One region of the Cupriavidus phytohabitans genome, then DNA from elsewhere that is predicted to be linked to it. Evidence: predicted binding sites of a transcription regulator. Region 1 holds the regulator's gene; the other holds the start of a gene.
The links. Region 1 encodes NrdR, which represses ribonucleotide reductase genes. Its sites were predicted from a motif close to CACNANATNTNGTG; they were not measured.

Region 1 (7,802 bases):
AGCGCGACCTGCACGGCCAGTACGCGCTCCCATGCCGCTGCGCCCTGCGCCTGGATCGTGGCGGCCGGTTCATAGCGGTCGGCCACGCCGTCGCCGTCGGTGTCCAGGCCGTAGCGGAACTGCAGCGACTCGACGCCGCGGACCAGCGCGCCGGAAGTCCAGCCGGTGCCATCGATCGTTCCCTGGCGGCGGGTCGGGTAGCGGCACAGCAGCTGCGGCACGCCGTCGCTGCCGGCTGCGACGTAGATCAGGTTGGCCGCGACGTAGTCAGGCGTCCCGTAGGGACCGGCCTGTTGCGCGGCGACGCCATAGCCGCTGCAGTCGGTCATGGTCTGGTCCGGTTGCGCCAGCGCTCCCGGCAGTCCGCTGCCGTCGAAACGCACCAGCAGCGCATCGCTGCGTCCGACCCCGGCCCTGGCGCAGGACGGCAGGGGACCGATGGCTGGCTGGCCGCAATTGTCGGCACCGCTGACGGCAGGGAATGCCGTCACTGCGGCGGTCGCCGCGCCCGCCGGTGCCATCCGCCAGCCGGCCTGCCGCAGCAACAGCGTGATGACGGCCAGCGCGCGCTGGCCGCGCTCTTCGAGCAGGATGCGGTCGGCGATCACGAGGTATGCCGCCTGTGCCGCGAGGAATGTCGATACCGCGGCTGCGGCAATGACCAGTCCGAGCGTCATGCCGACCAACAGCTCCACCAGCGTGTATCCCGGCATGGTGCGAAGTCTCAAGGCCGCACCCACAATGCCATGCCTGACAGGCCATCCGTGCCGCCGCTCCATGTTGCGGTAACCAGCTTGTCAGCTTCCGCGCAAAGGCGCAGCGTCGGCGTTCCGGCGCACCGGTCAGGTATCGCCACGGCAGCGTCGGTCTCGGCGAACTCAAGCGCAAGGCGCGCTGACCGGTTGATGGTTTCCTGCTCGCGCAGATGGCCCATTGCCTGGGGCGCGAGGCCCATCAAAGGCAGCAGCCCTGTGCCCAGGACGAACAACGCGCAAAGCGAATCGTGCAGCGTGAAGCCATCTGGTCCACGGCGGGTACTGGCGAGCTGTGGCGTGGACGTACGGTAGCGATGCAGATGCGGCATGGGGAGTCACCGTGGCTGGCAGGGACCCCCAAGATAGCTGCCGGACGTGCGCGGCTACGTTTCCGAGCGTGAAGAATCTGCGGAATGTTGTGTCGGTTCAGCGCCGGCGAGGGCTGGCTGCAACTCGCCTCACTGGCACGCTGTCGTCTGCGTCGCCTGCGGCCGGCGGACACGCACCCGGCCGAGCTGGCTGATGTCGACCAGCCGCTGGTTGCCGTTGCCCAGCGTCAGCAGCAACTGCGCGGATTGCATGACATCCGCCAGCGTGCGCGTATAGCCGACTGGCAAGAGTCGGTCCACTGCGTGTAGACCGGGAAGCCGTCCTTGTAGGACGCATAGCTCGAAATCGCTTCCGGCGTCGGCTGCTGGCCTTGCAGGTAGCGGATGCTTTCGTAGTACAGCTCGCTGACCGGGTCGAGCGACTTGTACACGCCGGAGCGGCCAAACTGGTTCAGGTAGTTCTTGTCGACCGTGGACGCGCCGACATACGAAAAAGGCGTTCCGACTTCGTTATCTTGTTATTTCGGACTGCTTATTTCAGCCTGCATTCCGGCCCTTTTTGTGTCTTTGCACGGGCTCGAATGGAATGCAACGGGGATTAAACAACTAGTAATTCGTTACTTTTGCTACCCCTTCCGAGGGGTGGACGCCGCGAACTCGTCCAGTACGTCGCGGAATTCCGACACATCCTCGAAACTCCGGTACACCGACGCAAAGCGGATATAGGCGATCTTGTCGAGCTTGCGCAGCTCGCGCATCACCAACTCGCCGACCTGGCTGCTGGCGATTTCTTTCTCGCCCAGCGACAGCAGTCTTTCCTCGATGCGGGTGATGGCTTCATCGATGGCTTCAGCCGAGACCGGACGCTTGCGCAACGCCAGGCGCATCGAATCCTTCAGCTTGGCGCGCGCGTAGTCGACGCGCGAACCGTTTTTCTTGACGATGGCGGGGAAGAACAGCTCGATCCGCTCATAGGTGGTGAAGCGGCGGTCGCAGGACTCGCAGCGGCGGCGCCGGCGTACGGCATCGCCGTCTTCCGACATGCGCGTGTCGAGCACCTGGGTATTGGAATGACCGCAAAAGGGGCATTTCATGCCTGACCACCTTCAGTTGAATTCCGCCGCCTGTTCCGCGTGGGTGTTCCGCGGAGGCGGGGCGGGTTGGCGAGGCCCGCAAGCCGGACCGCCTGTGTCATGTGACAGGGCGCGGCTTGCGGGGCTGCCGGCCACCCTCGCGGGTGGCCTGGAAGCATCAGCCGTAGACCGGGAAACGCTTGGTCAGGGCAGCCACCTGCTCGCGCACGCTGGCGATGTTGGCGGCGTCGTGCGGGTTCTCCAGCACGTCGGCGATCAGGTTGCCGACGATGCGCGCTTCTTCTTCCTTGAAGCCGCGGGTGGTCATGGCCGGCGAGCCCAGGCGGATGCCCGAGGTCACGAACGGCTTTTCCGGATCGTTCGGGATGGCGTTCTTGTTGACGGTGATGTGCGCCTCGCCCAGGATGCGCTCGGCGTCCTTGCCGGTGATGTTCTTGGCGCGCAGGTCGACCAGCATCACGTGGCTTTCGGTGCGGCCCGAGACGATGCGCAGGCCGCGCGCGATCAGGGTCTCGGCCAGTACGGCGGCGTTCTTCACCACTTGCTGCTGGTATTCCTTGAACTCGGGCGTCAGCGCTTCCTTGAACGCCACCGCCTTGCCGGCGATCACGTGCATCAGCGGGCCGCCCTGGATGCCAGGGAAGATCGCCGAGTTGATGGCCTTCTCATGCTCGGCCTTCATCAGGATCACGCCGCCGCGCGGGCCGCGCAGGCTCTTGTGCGTGGTGGTGGTGACAAAGTCGGCGTGCGGCACCGGGTTCGGGTAGACACCAGCGGCGATCAGGCCGGCGTAGTGGGCCATGTCGACCATGAAATAGGCACCGATCGACTTGGCGACGCGGCTGATGCGCTCGAAGTCGATGCGCAGCGCGAAGGCCGAGGCGCCGGCGATGATCAGCTTGGGCTTTTTCTCTTGCGCCAGCTTTTCCAGCGCGTCGTAGTCGATGTCTTCCTGCGCGTTCAGGCCATAGCTGACCACGTTGAACCACTTGCCGCTCATGTTCAGCGCCATGCCGTGGGTCAGGTGGCCGCCTTCGGCCAGGCTCATGCCCATGATGGTGTCGCCCGGCTTGAGCACGGCGAAGTACACGCCCTGGTTGGCCTGCGAACCCGAATTGGGCTGCACGTTGGCGGCTTCGGCGCCGAACAGCTGCTTGACGCGGTCGATGGCGAGCTGCTCGACCATGTCGACAAACTCGCAGCCACCGTAGTAGCGCTTGCCGGGATAGCCCTCGGCGTACTTGTTGGTCAGTTGCGAACCCTGCGCGGCCATCACGGCCGGCGAGGTGTAGTTTTCGGAGGCGATCAGCTCGATGTGGTCTTCCTGCCGCTGGTTTTCCTTCTGGATGGCGGCAAAGACCTCAGGGTCGATCTGGTCGATCGTGAAACGGCTGCGTTCGAACATGGCGAGACTCGTCTGAAAAAAGGGAATCCGATTCAAGCATCGGGAGCATCGGTTAGGGCGCGCGGGGAAGGCTAGCGGCGACCGGCGCTGGCGGCACTTTGCAGCCGTCGGCGCAGGGCGCACCCTGCTTCCCATTCGCTGCCCAGGCGAGCGGCAGGCGTGTGAAACGACACGCCAGAGAACTTGCGCTTCCTCGTGGTAGTGCCCACTGACTTCGCCAGTCGCGCAAGGTGGAATGGTTGCGCGCAGTGTAGCGCGTAGAGTGCGCCCGCCGCAAGCCGTCAACCCGCCAGCCAAGGCTGGTCAAGGGCTGGCCAGCAACTTGCTGTTGCAAACTCGTACCGCGGGTTTACACGAAACCGCGTTCGCTCTCCGTTACAATCGCGGCCATGACAAACTTTGTCTGGACCCTGCGGGTGTACTGGGAAGACACCGACGCGGGTGGCGTAGTGTTCTACGCCAACTACCTCAAGTTCTTCGAACGGGCCCGCACCGAGTGGCTGCGTTCGCTCGGTATCGAGCAGCAGGCGCTGGCCGACGAGGCCGGCGTGGTCTTCATCGTCCGTAGCACGGCGGTGGACTACAATGCGCCCGCCCGCCTCGATGACCAGCTCGAGATCCGAACGCGCATCGACCGGGTCGGCCCGGCCTCGGTCCAGTTCACGCAGGAAGCCTGGCGTGACGAGTTGATGCTTGCATCCGGCGCCATCCGCGTCGGATGTGTCGATCGAAGCACTTTCCGTCCCGCCCCGATCCCCGCCCCCGTCCTAGCTACCATCAAGTCCGCCCGATGAATCCCGTGACCGTCACGCAAGACATGTCGATCGTAACGCTGGTGCTCCACGCCAGCCTGCTGGCACAGGCCGTCATGGCGCTGTTGCTCGTCATGTCGCTGTTTTCGTGGACCTATATCTTCCGCAAGCACCTGGCGCTGCGCTCGGCGCGCACCCAGACAGAGGGGTTCGAGCGCGACTTCTGGGCTGGCGGCGACCTGCAGGCGCTATATAACAGTGCCGTCAACAACCGCCACAACACCGGCGCGCTCGAGCGGATCTTCGAATCCGGCATGGGCGAGTTCCTGAAGGCGCGCGAGCGCGGCAACGATTCCGGCGCGCTGCTCGACGCGGCCCGCCGCGCCATGCGCGCCGCCTACCAGCGCGAGATGGATGTGCTCGAGTCGCACCTGCCGTTCCTGGCCTCGGTGGGCTCGGTCAGCCCGTACATCGGCCTGTTCGGCACGGTGTGGGGGATCATGAACGCGTTCCGCGGCCTGTCGAATGTGCAGCAGGCCACGCTGGCATCGGTGGCCCCCGGCATTGCCGAGGCGCTGGTGGCCACTGCGATCGGCCTGTTCGCGGCGATCCCGGCGGTGATCGCCTATAACCGCTATGCCACCGAAATCGACCGCCTCGCGATCCGTTTCGAAAGCTTCATGGAAGAGTTCCTGAACATCCTGCAACGGCAGGCGCGCTAACCGAATCCAGCACGGGTGGCACAGGCGAGCGGCCTGGTTCCCGTCGTTTCCAGGAGTCCTGCAATGGCAGCCATTCAGCGCCGCGGCGGTTCGCGCCGCCGGGCAAGCGCCGACATCAATGTCGTGCCATATATCGACGTCATGCTCGTGCTGCTGGTCATCTTCATGGTGGCAGCGCCGATCGTGAGCCCCGCCACCGTGGACTTGCCCACCGTGGCCAACGCCACGCCGCAGCAGAAGGCGCCCCCGATCGTCGTCACCGTGCACGAGAATGGCGACCTGACCGCGCGCGGCAAGGACAACGCCGGCAATGCCTTCGAGCGCAAGCTCGACAAGCAGGGCCTGCTCGATTTCGTGCACCAGCGCCAGAACGAGAACCCGGACCAGCCGGTGGTGATCGCCGCCGATCGTTCGGTGAAGTATGAAGCCGTGCTCGATGTCATGTCGGTCCTGAAGGCCGACGGCATCAAGCGCGTGGGCCTGATGGTCAAGTCCAAGACTTCCTGACGCGTTGAACCCGTATAGAAGCCGCATTGATGCGCCCGACTGACAGCCTTTGCGATTGCCGTTGCGCCCGATGAATACCGTCGCCGCCTATCCCTACCAGCCGGTGAAAGAGCGGGGAACCATGCGTTCCTTCACGCTCGCGCTCGTCATGCACCTGCTGCTGGGCATCGTGCTGTACTACGGCGTGCACTGGCAGAGCAGCACGCCGGTCGGCGCCGAGGCCGAGCTGTGGGAAGAGATTCCCGCCGCCACCGCGCCGCCACCGCCGCAGCGCGAGCCCGAGCCCGAGCCGGTGGTGCAGCCGCGCCCCGTGCCCGCGCCGCCGGCGCCGCAGGTGAAGAGCAAGGTCGAGGAAGACGCCGACATCGCGCTCGAAAAGAAGAAGCGCCAGGCCGAGGCTGCCGCGCGCGAGGAAGCCGAGCGCAAGGAAACGGCCCGCAAGGAGGCCGCGCGCAAGGAAGAGGCCCGGAAGGAAGAGGCCCGCAAGGAAGAAGCGCGCAAGGAAGAAGCGCGCAAGGAAGCCGAGCGGAAAGAGGCCGAACGCAAAGTGGCCGAGCGCAAGGAAGCTGAACGCAAGGAAGCGCAGCGCAAGGAAGACGCGAAGAAAAAGGCCGCGCAGCAGGAGCAGGACCGCAAGGAACAGGCGGAGCGCGAGCGCAAGGAAGCCGCCGACGCCAAGGCCAGGGCGCAGGCCGACGCCAAGGCGAAGGCCCAGGCCGAGGCGAAGGCCAAGTCACAGGCCGATGCCAAGGCCAAGGCGCAGTCGGAGGCGGCTGCCAATGCACAGCGCAAGAGCGAGCTGGCGCGCCTGCAGGCGCTGGCCGGTGGCGGCGCCGGCGGCGGCGGCGTGGGCAGCACGACCGGCGCGGGCGCCGGTGGCGGCGGCAAGGCGTCGCCGGGCTATGCCGACCGCGTGCGCCGCCGGGTGAAGCCGAACATCGTGTTCACGGAAGACGTGCCAGGCAATCCGAGCGCGGTGGTATCGGTGCGACTGGCACCGGACGGCTCGCTGATGTCTGCGCGGCTGTCCAAGTCCAGCGGCAATTCGGCGTGGGACAACGCCGTGCTGCGCGCGGTCGAGCGTTCTGACCCGCTGCCGCGCGACGAGGACGGCAAGGCGCCGGCCAGCTTTACTATCACCTTCCGGCCGAAGGACTGAGTGACCGGCACGCCATGATTTGCAACATAATGCAACCTTCATCGCCGGCTTTTAGTCCCAACGCTACGATGGCAGGTTGCCTGACGCAGCCGGCAGTGTGCAGACCGCACGCACAACGGGGATGCGCCATGCGCGGTCCTGCCCGTGTTGCCGTCTGCCTGATTCCTGCCGTGCCCGACGAATCTTGAAATCGACTGAGGAGCAGCATGCGAAAGCTTTGGGCCCCCAACTGGCTGTCCGAGAGGCGGCACCATGCAAACCAACGAGCCGCCCGCCGGGCGGGACGCCGCGCGCTGATGGCGTGGCTGGCCGCGGCACTGACCGTGGCCGCCGGCGCCGCGCACGCGCAGCTCAACGTTGAAATCTCCGGGGTCGGCTCCAGCCAGATCCCGGTCGCTACCGCCAATTTCCAGGGCGAGGCCCAGGCCCCGCAAAACCTGACCGCGATCATCCGTGCCGACCTGGCGCGCAGCGGCCGCCTGCGCAATGTCGACCCGGGCGGCGCCACGGTGGCGGAATCCGCCAATGTCGACCTGGGCAGCTGGAAGTCGCGCGGCGCCGACGCCTTCGTCGCCGGCAGCGTGACCCCGGCAGGCGGCGGCCAGTACGAGGTGCGTTTCCGCCTGTACGACACGGTCAAGGGCCAGAGCCTGGGCGGGCTGGCCTTCACCGTCAACCAGGCCCAGCTGCGCGTGACCGCGCACAAGATCGCCGACTACATCTATGAAAAGCTGCTGGGCGAGCGCGGCGTGTTTGCCACGCGCCTGTCGTACGTGTCCAAGGTGGGCGGCAAATACCAGCTGCTGATCTCGGACTCGGATGGCCAGAACTCGCAGGTGGCGCTGACCAGCAACGAGCCGATCATCTCGCCGTCGTGGTCGCCGGACGGCCGCCGCGTGGCCTATGTCTCGTTCGAAGCCAAGAAGCCGGTCGTGTACGTGCACGATCTCGCCAGCGGCAAGCGCACGCTGGTGTCGAACCAGAAGGGCAACAACAGCGCGCCGTCGTGGTCGCCTGACGGCCAGCGCCTGGCGCTGGCGCTGTCGCGCGACGGCAATACCCAGATCTACCAGGTGAAC
Region 2 (7,802 bases), on a different contig from region 1:
CGAACTGATGCAAGAGCTTGGCCTGGACGAAGAGGCGCTGCTGGAAAGGCTGCGTCCCGCCGCGGCGATCTACTTCATCATGGACGAGCGCGACGTGGAACGGATCGCGCAGTTTCCGCTGACGGTGTTCGGCTCGGACGGCCTGCCCTTCGACCCGCGCCCGCACCCGCGCCAGTGGGGCACGTTCCCGCGCATCCTCGCGCGCATGGTGCGCGAAGACCAGCTGATGACGCTGGAGACCGCGATCCACAAGATGTCAGGGCTGGCCGCGCAGCAGTACGGCCTGCAGGATCGGGGCCAGATCGTGCCGGGCGCCTTTGCTGACCTGGTCCTGTTCGATGCCGATCACGTGCGGGACCGCGCCACCTTCGAAGATCCGCTGCAGATCAGCACCGGCATCCATGGCGTCTGGGTCAATGGCGCGCAGGTCTGGGAGCAGGACGCACCAGCCGACAGCAACGGGCGCGCGCTTCCCGCATTCACCGGCCGCGTGCTGCAGCGCCGGCCCGCACAACCATCATCCTCTGCGCGCCACTGACGCGCGGCAAGGCACCGCCACCTCAACACCACCATGACCCACGTATTCCATCGCAATCCGCGCCAGACACTGCCCGTCGCCGTTGCCGGGCAGGGGATCGAACTGATCGACAGCGCAGGCAAGCGCTACCTCGATGCCTCCGGCGGCGCTGCCGTGTCGTGCCTGGGCCACGCCCACCCGCGCGTAATCGAGGCGATCAAGTCGCAGCTCGACACCATCGCCTACGCGCATACCTCGTTCTTCACCACCGAGGTGTCGGAAACGCTGGCCGAAACGCTGGCGCAAGCCGCGCCCGGAGATCTCGACCATGTGTATTTCGTCTCGGGCGGCTCCGAGGCCGTGGAATCGGCGCTGAAGCTCGCGCGCCAGTATTTCGTCGAAGTGGGCCAGCCGGGCCGCCGCCATTTCATCGCGCGCCGCCAGAGCTACCACGGCAACACGCTTGGCGCGCTGGCGATCGGCGGCAATGCATGGCGGCGCGAACCTTTTTTGCCGCTGCTGGTGCCGGCGCACCACGTGTCGCCGTGCTACGCCTATCGCGACCAGCAGGCTGGCGAGACCGACGCGCAGTACGCACAGCGGCTCGCCGACGAACTCGAAGCGAAGATTCTGGAACTGGGACCGGACACCGTCGCCGCTTTCGTCGCCGAGACGGTGGTCGGCGCCACTGCCGGCGCAGTGCCGCCCGTGGGCGATTACCTGAAGCGCATCCGCGCCGTGTGCGACAAGTACGGCGTGCTGCTGATCCTGGACGAAGTGATGTCCGGCATGGGCCGCACCGGCTACCTGTTCGCGTGCGAAGAGGATGGGGTGGTGCCGGATATCGTCACCATTGCCAAGGGCCTCGGGGCCGGCTACCAGCCCATCGGGGCGATGCTGTCCACGCGCCGCATCTATGACGCCATCGTCGGCGGCAGCGGCTTCTTCCAGCACGGCCATACCTACATCGGCCATGCCACCGCATGCGCGGCGGCGCTGGCGGTGCAGCGCACGATTGCCGAAGACAGGCTGCTTGCCAATGTGCTGGCCCGCGGCGCACAACTGCGCGCGCGGCTGCGCGAGGCGCTGGGCGGGCATCCCAACCTGGGCGACGTGCGCGGGCGCGGGTTGTTCGTCGGCGTGGAGTTTGTCGCTGACCGCGACAGCAAGGCGACGCTGGATCCCGCGCTGAAGACGCACGCGCGGCTGAAGTCGGCGGCGATGCAGAACGGGTTGCTGGTCTATCCGATGGGCGGCACGGTGGACGGCTTGCGCGGCGACCATGTGTTGTTTGCGCCGCCGTTCATCTGCACCGAACGGGATATCGACAATATCGTGGAGCGCTTTGCCAAGGCTGTGCAGGCGGTGCTGCCGGTTGGGGTGGCTGCGGCGGTGTAAGGCAGTAACGCGGCGAAGGCCGCTTGGAAAAGCCGGGGACGGATCCCATTCCGTCGGCTTGCTCCCCTCTCCCATAAATGGGAGAGAGGAGACCACATTCGCAGTGCTGTCGGCCCGGAAAACTCGGCGCAATCCCCGCTCAAGCCTCCAGCTTGAACTCCCCCACCACCTGCTGCAGCTCCGTAGCCTGCCCCGCCAGCGCACTCGAAGCACTGGCCGCCTGCTCCACCAGCGCGGCGTTCTGCTGCGTCACGCTGTCCATCTGCGCCACCGCTTCGTTCACCTGCGCGATCCCCGCGCTCTGCTGTTCCGACGCCACGGTGATCTCGCCCAGCAGCGCCGTCACGCGGCTGACCGACTGCACGATTTCATGCATGGTCTCGCCGGCCTGGCCCACCAGCGCCGAGCCGCTGTCCACCTGTTGCACCGAGGCATCGATCAGCTGCTTGATCTCCTTGGCCGCCGCGGCGCTGCGTTGCGCCAGCGTGCGCACTTCGCCAGCGACCACGGCGAAGCCGCGGCCCTGCTCGCCGGCGCGCGCGGCTTCGACCGCGGCGTTCAGCGCGAGGATGTTGGTCTGGAAGGCAATGCCTTCGATCACTTCGATGATGTCGGTGACCTTGCGCGAGCTGGCGCTGATCGCCGACATGGTCTGGACCACGTTGCCGACCACCTCGCCGCCGCGCTCCGCGATGCCGGACGCGGCTTCCGCGAGGCCGTTGGCCGCGCGCGCGCGTTCGGTGTTCTGGCGCACCATCGCGGTCAGTTCGCCCATGCTGGCAGCGGTCTGCTGCAGCGAGGCGGCCTGTTCCTCGGTGCGCTGCGACAGGTCGGTATTGCCGGCGGCGATCTGGTGCGAGGCCGAGCCGATCGAATCGGTGGCGGCCTTGATGCGCGTCACCAGGTCGGTGAGCATGTCTTCCATTTCGCCCAGCCCGCCCAGCAGCCGGCCGAATTCGCCGCCGCGCTCGGTCTCGAAGTCCTGGCTCAGGTCGCCGGCGGCCACTGTTTCGGCGATATAGACCGCTTCGGCCAGTGGCGCCTCGATGCCGCGCGCCAGCGCCCAGGTGGCCGCCACCGCCACCACCAACCCAGCCACGCCAAGCGCCACCAGCAGGGTGCGCGCGTTGCCGTCGCCGGCTCCCTGCATGCGCGGCAGTGCGATTGCGATGCCGACCGCCGCCAGTGCCCACATGGCGCCAAACGCCGCGCCAAGCCTTATCCGTATCCCCAGGTTCTGCATGTCTCCTCCGTTTCCCAGCTTTCCAAGTCGGCTGTTATGGCGCCTCGCCGGTTGCCGGCTTGCCGGCCCGCACGCTTGACGCCTCAACCTACTGTTATCGACGCGGGAAGGCGGGGCTTGAGGGAAATTTTCACGGAATCATTTGCAGACTGAACGCCAACTACGCGCAGGGCGGTGCGCCTCAGCCTTCGCGGTAGCAGAACGTCTCGAACCATGACGCCAGCGCCTCGCGCGCCGGCCCACTCAACGATGCGCCAGGCACTGCGGCGGTTCCCGTCCGGCAGGCCTGCACGGCATAGTGGCGCACGCCTTGCTCGGCAAGCGAGCGTGCCAGCGCCAGCAAGCGCGGCTCGCTGAGGCAGGAAGGATCCCAGGTAGTCCGGCATTCGAACGGAACGCCGGCGCCGAGCAGTTGCGCCAGGCTGGCCTGCACCCGCGCCAGGCCGCCGGGCCGTCCGACCAGCGCATCGTGACCGGCCGCGTCCGCCTTGATATCCAGCCCGACCCAGTCCAGCTGTGGCAACAGCGCGGCGAGCCGTTGCGGATAGATGCCGGCGGTATGCAAGCCCACCCTGAAACCGAGCGCGCGCACCGCCGCGGCCAGCCCCGGCAGGCGCGCTTCGCTGAGCGGCTCGCCCCCGGAAAACACCACGCCGTCGAGCAGCCCGGCGCGGGTCTTCAGCCAGTCCAGCACCGCTGGCCAGGCGTAGGCCGCATGGCGCCGCTGCAGGTGGGCATTGTGGCAATAGCCGCAGCGCCACGGACAGCCGGCAATAAACAGCACCGCCGCCAGCTGTCCGGGCCAGTCCACGCTGGAGAACGGCACCAGGCCGGCGAGCGCCGGCCCGCCCTGCAATGACGCGGCGGCCGCTGGCGCAGGCACCGGTATGGCCGTGAGGCAGGGGCCGTCAGCCACAGGCGCTTTCAGTGAAGAAACGCCGCTCATTGAATTCCCCTTGCTTGCCGGTGTTGAAGGACGTCACGGGCCGGTGGTAGCCCATCACCCGGGTCCAGACCTCGCAGCGGGTACGCAGGGTGGGATCGAGGGCCGGCGTGGCTGGCTGGCGCGATTCGGTATTCATGAGAGCTCCTCTTCAGGTTGGGTTTGCGGCGCGCTGGCCGCGGCTGGGGTGCGTGCCAGCAACTCGGCATCGCACCGGGGACAGAACTCGTGGCGCCCGCTCAGGTAGCCGTGCTTCGGGCAGATCGAGAAGGTGGGCGTGATCGTCAGATATGGCACGCGGAAGCGCGTCAGCGCGCGCCGGACCAGCGCCTTGCAGGCTTGTGCGCTGGACAGGGCTTCGTTCATGTACAGGTGCAGCACGGTGCCGCCGGTGTACTTGCCTTGCAGCGCTTCCTGCATCGACAGCGCGGTGAACGGATCGTCGGTATAGCCGGCCGGGAGCTGGCTGGAGTTGGTGTAGTAGGGCTGCTCGGCCGTGCCCGCCTGCAGGATGTCGGGCCAGCGCTTGCGGTCTTCGCGCGCGAAGCGGTAGGTAGTGCCTTCGGCCGGCGTTGCCTCCAGGTTATAGAGGTGGCCCGTCGCTTCCTGGAACTCGCCGATGCGCGCACGCACATGGTCGAGCAGCCGCAATGCCATGGCATGCCCGCCAGGCGTCGTGACGTCGTCGGCGTCGCCGGAGAAATTCCGGATCATCTCGTTGATGCCGTTGACGCCGAGCGTGCTGAAGTGGTTGCGCAGCGTGCCGAGGTAGCGGCGCGTATAGGGATACAGCCCCGCGTCCATGTAATGCTGCACCACGCGGCGCTTGTCTTCGAGCACATCGCGGCCCAGCGCCAGCAGGCGGTCCAGTGCCGCCATCAGCCCCGCCTCGTCGCCCCGGTGCAGGTAGCCCAAGCGCGCGCAGTTGACCGTGACCACGCCGACCGAGCCGGTCTGCTCGGCCGAGCCGAACAGGCCGTTGCCGCGCTTGAGCAGTTCGCGCAGGTCCAGCTGCAGGCGGCAGCACATGGAGCGGACCATGTGCGGTTCCAGATCGGAATTGATGAAATTCTGGAAGTAGGGCAGCCCGTAGCGCGCCGTCATCTCGAACAGCGGCTCGGCGTTGGCATGGTCCCAGTCGAAGTCCGGCGTGATGTTGTAGGTAGGGATCGGGAAGGTGAAGGCGCGCCCGCGCGCATCACCCTGCGTCATCACCTCGATGTAGGCGCGGTTGATCATGTCCATCTCCGGCTGGAGGTCGCCGTAGGTGAACGGCATTTCCTCGCCGGCGATATACGGCACCTGGCCGGCCAGGTCTTGCGGGCAGGTCCAGTCGAAGGTGAGGTTGGTGAACGGCGTCTGCGTGCCCCAGCGGCTCGGCACGTTCAGGTTGAACACCAGCTCCTGCATCGACTGGCGCACCGCGCGGTAGTCCATGCGGTCGTGCCGCACGAACGGCGCCATGTAGGTATCGAAACTGGAAAATGCCTGCGCGCCGGCCCACTCGTTCTGCAGCGTGCCGAGAAAGTTGACGATCTGGCCGACAGCTGCCGACATATGCCTGGGCGGGTTGGCCTCGACCTTGCCCGGCACGCCGTTGAAGCCTTCCGCCAGCAACTGGCGCAGCGACCAGCCGGCGCAGTAGCCGGACAGCATGTCGAGGTCATGGATATGCAGGTCGCCGTCGCGATGCGCCTGCCCGGCTTCCGGGCTGAAGATATGCGACAGCCAGTAGTTGGCCGTGACCTTGCCGGCGACGTTGAGGATCAGTCCGCCCAGGCTGTAGCCCTGGTTGGCGTTGGCCCGCACGCGCCAGTCGCGCTGGGCCAGGTATTCCTCCATGGCGCTGGCCACGTCGACCTGGCCGCCGTGCTGCGCCGGCGATGGCGTGCCGGCTTGCTGTGCGTCGCGCATGCTTTTCCCTTTATGTAGTGCATGTTGCGCAGATTAGCACTACATATAGTGGTCGTGCGTTGCCGAAGTCAGGTGTTCAGCACCCGGGTTGATGGCTGTCAACCGGCGTGGCTGGCGCCTGGCCGGCGGGGGCCGTGTTTGCGCGGACGCAAAGCCATATTGATGGGCGGGGCATTCCCGCTGCGTCGCAACGCACGTCCGCCAAAACGCAAACCGGCCCCGAAGGGCCGGCAGGGCAGGGCACGCGTAAGGCGTGGCGAAAGATCAGGCGGCTTGCTTCAGTGCTGCCAGCGCGCGCTGGCCAGCCACCAGTTGCTGCGCCACCCCGGCCACGCGCGCCCCCAGATGCTCGGCGGTGCGCAGGTCGGCCGGCGGCGGCGCCACCTCGGCGCTGACATCGGCGTCGGACTGCGCGGCGGCGCCCAGGAAGAAGCCGTGGCGGTTCAGCGAGTCTTCGGTCGACTTGGAGTTGTTGTGACCCGGAGGCAGGCCCAGGTTGACCCAGTGCATGCCGTGCTGCGCGGCGAAGATGGCCATCTGCTGCAGCGTTGCCAGCTTGTCGCCCGAACGCGAAGCGGCGTTGGTGAAGCCGGCCGCGACCTTGTTGGCCCACTTGCCGCCCTTGGCGAAGACATTGCGCGAGGTGGCGTCCATGAAGCCCTTGAACTGCGCCGAGGCGCTGCCCATGTAGGTCGGTGCGCCGAAGATGATGGCGTCGACCTGCTCCAGCGTGTCCCAGTGCTGGTCGATGTCCTCGACCGGAATCAGCAGGCTTTCGGCGCCCGCCACGCTGCCGGCGCCGCGAGCGACGGCCTGGGCCTGCCTGGCAGTGTGGCCGTAGCCGCTGTGGTAGACGATGGCGACGCGGGTGGTTTGGGTATGCATGGTGTCTAGTCCCTTGATTTTAAAAATCTGAATGACCGTTTGCTGGGTTGTGCTGTAGCGGATCTGCTGTGTGCGTTGACTTTGCATCGGCCGGTGAAGAGAGTTTAGGCAGGCTGGTGCGTACTCGCGGGGTCCTTCGTGAAACAAGTTGTTGAAATTTTATGAATAATCGTTCGCGCCCTGTCGCACGGTAGCGGGTGTTCCCCGCGGCGGCCGTCATGGAAATGTGCCCCGGGACGCGATAAAGTTGCGACACCTCCACCCCTGCACCGCGCCCCGACAACCATGAAACCAGGCGGCACGCAGCCTTTGTCGGCCAGGCATCAGCGCCGCCCCTGCCTCCGCGTGCCGGTGCCCAGGGCATTGGCGATGGCCGCCCTGGTACTCACATGCGGCGGCGTGCGTGCCGCTGATCCGCCCGACAGCGCGGTGGCCGCCGGCACCGCCGAAACCCTCCCCGACATCGTGGTCACCGCCACCCGCAGCGAGCAGCGACGCTTCGATGCGCCGGCCGCGGTGGATAGCGTGCCGGTCGATCCGCTGCGCAGCGCCACGCCGCTGGTCAACCTGTCCGAGGTGCTGGCGGGTGTGCCGGGCGTGGCCGTGCGGGACCGGCAGAACTATTCGCAGGACCTGCAGCTGGCGGTGCGCGGCTTCGGCACGCGCTCCACGTTTGGCGTGCGCGGCGTGCGGCTCTATGTCGACGGCATCCCCGCGACCATGCCCGACGGCCAGGGCCAGGCCTCCACCGCCGACCTGGCCAATGCCGGCCGTGTCGAGGTGCTGCGCGGTCCGTTTGCGCAGATGTACGGCAATGCCTCGGGCGGCGTGGTGCAGGTGTTCACCCCCGATCCGCCCAAGGACGGCTTTACCGCGCGCGCGCGCGTCGACCGGCTTCGGCT

Region 2: a site for NrdR is predicted at 6,053-6,066, ahead of J8I34_RS04295 (ribonucleoside triphosphate reductase). Genes of this name have one in related genera too.

What each region holds. Positions count from the first base shown of each region.
Region 1 covers NZ_JAGIQB010000005.1:36,033-43,834, forward strand. Annotated here, with positions in the region: gene J8I34_RS04785 (PilW family protein) at 1-728, opposite strand, end outside; gene J8I34_RS04790 (type IV pilus modification PilV family protein) at 725-1,084, opposite strand; gene J8I34_RS04795 (hypothetical protein) at 1,214-1,372, opposite strand; gene nrdR (transcriptional regulator NrdR) at 1,711-2,178, opposite strand; gene glyA (serine hydroxymethyltransferase) at 2,336-3,583, opposite strand; ZMP/ZTP riboswitch at 3,717-3,818, opposite strand; gene ybgC (tol-pal system-associated acyl-CoA thioesterase) at 3,973-4,377, shown strand; gene tolQ (protein TolQ) at 4,374-5,057, shown strand; gene tolR (protein TolR) at 5,121-5,564, shown strand; gene tolA (cell envelope integrity protein TolA) at 5,635-6,723, shown strand; gene tolB (Tol-Pal system beta propeller repeat protein TolB) at 6,930-7,802, shown strand, end outside.
Region 2 covers NZ_JAGIQB010000004.1:160,422-168,223, forward strand. Annotated here, with positions in the region: gene J8I34_RS04270 (N-acyl-D-amino-acid deacylase family protein) at 1-538, shown strand, start outside; gene J8I34_RS04275 (aspartate aminotransferase family protein) at 572-1,915, shown strand; gene J8I34_RS04280 (methyl-accepting chemotaxis protein) at 2,055-3,158, opposite strand; gene J8I34_RS04285 (anaerobic ribonucleoside-triphosphate reductase activating protein) at 3,340-4,104, opposite strand; gene nrdD (anaerobic ribonucleoside-triphosphate reductase) at 4,067-4,240, opposite strand; gene J8I34_RS04295 (ribonucleoside triphosphate reductase) at 4,237-6,015, opposite strand; gene J8I34_RS04300 (flavodoxin family protein) at 6,280-6,900, opposite strand; partial or broken gene J8I34_RS04305 (TonB-dependent receptor family protein) at 7,186-7,802, shown strand, end outside.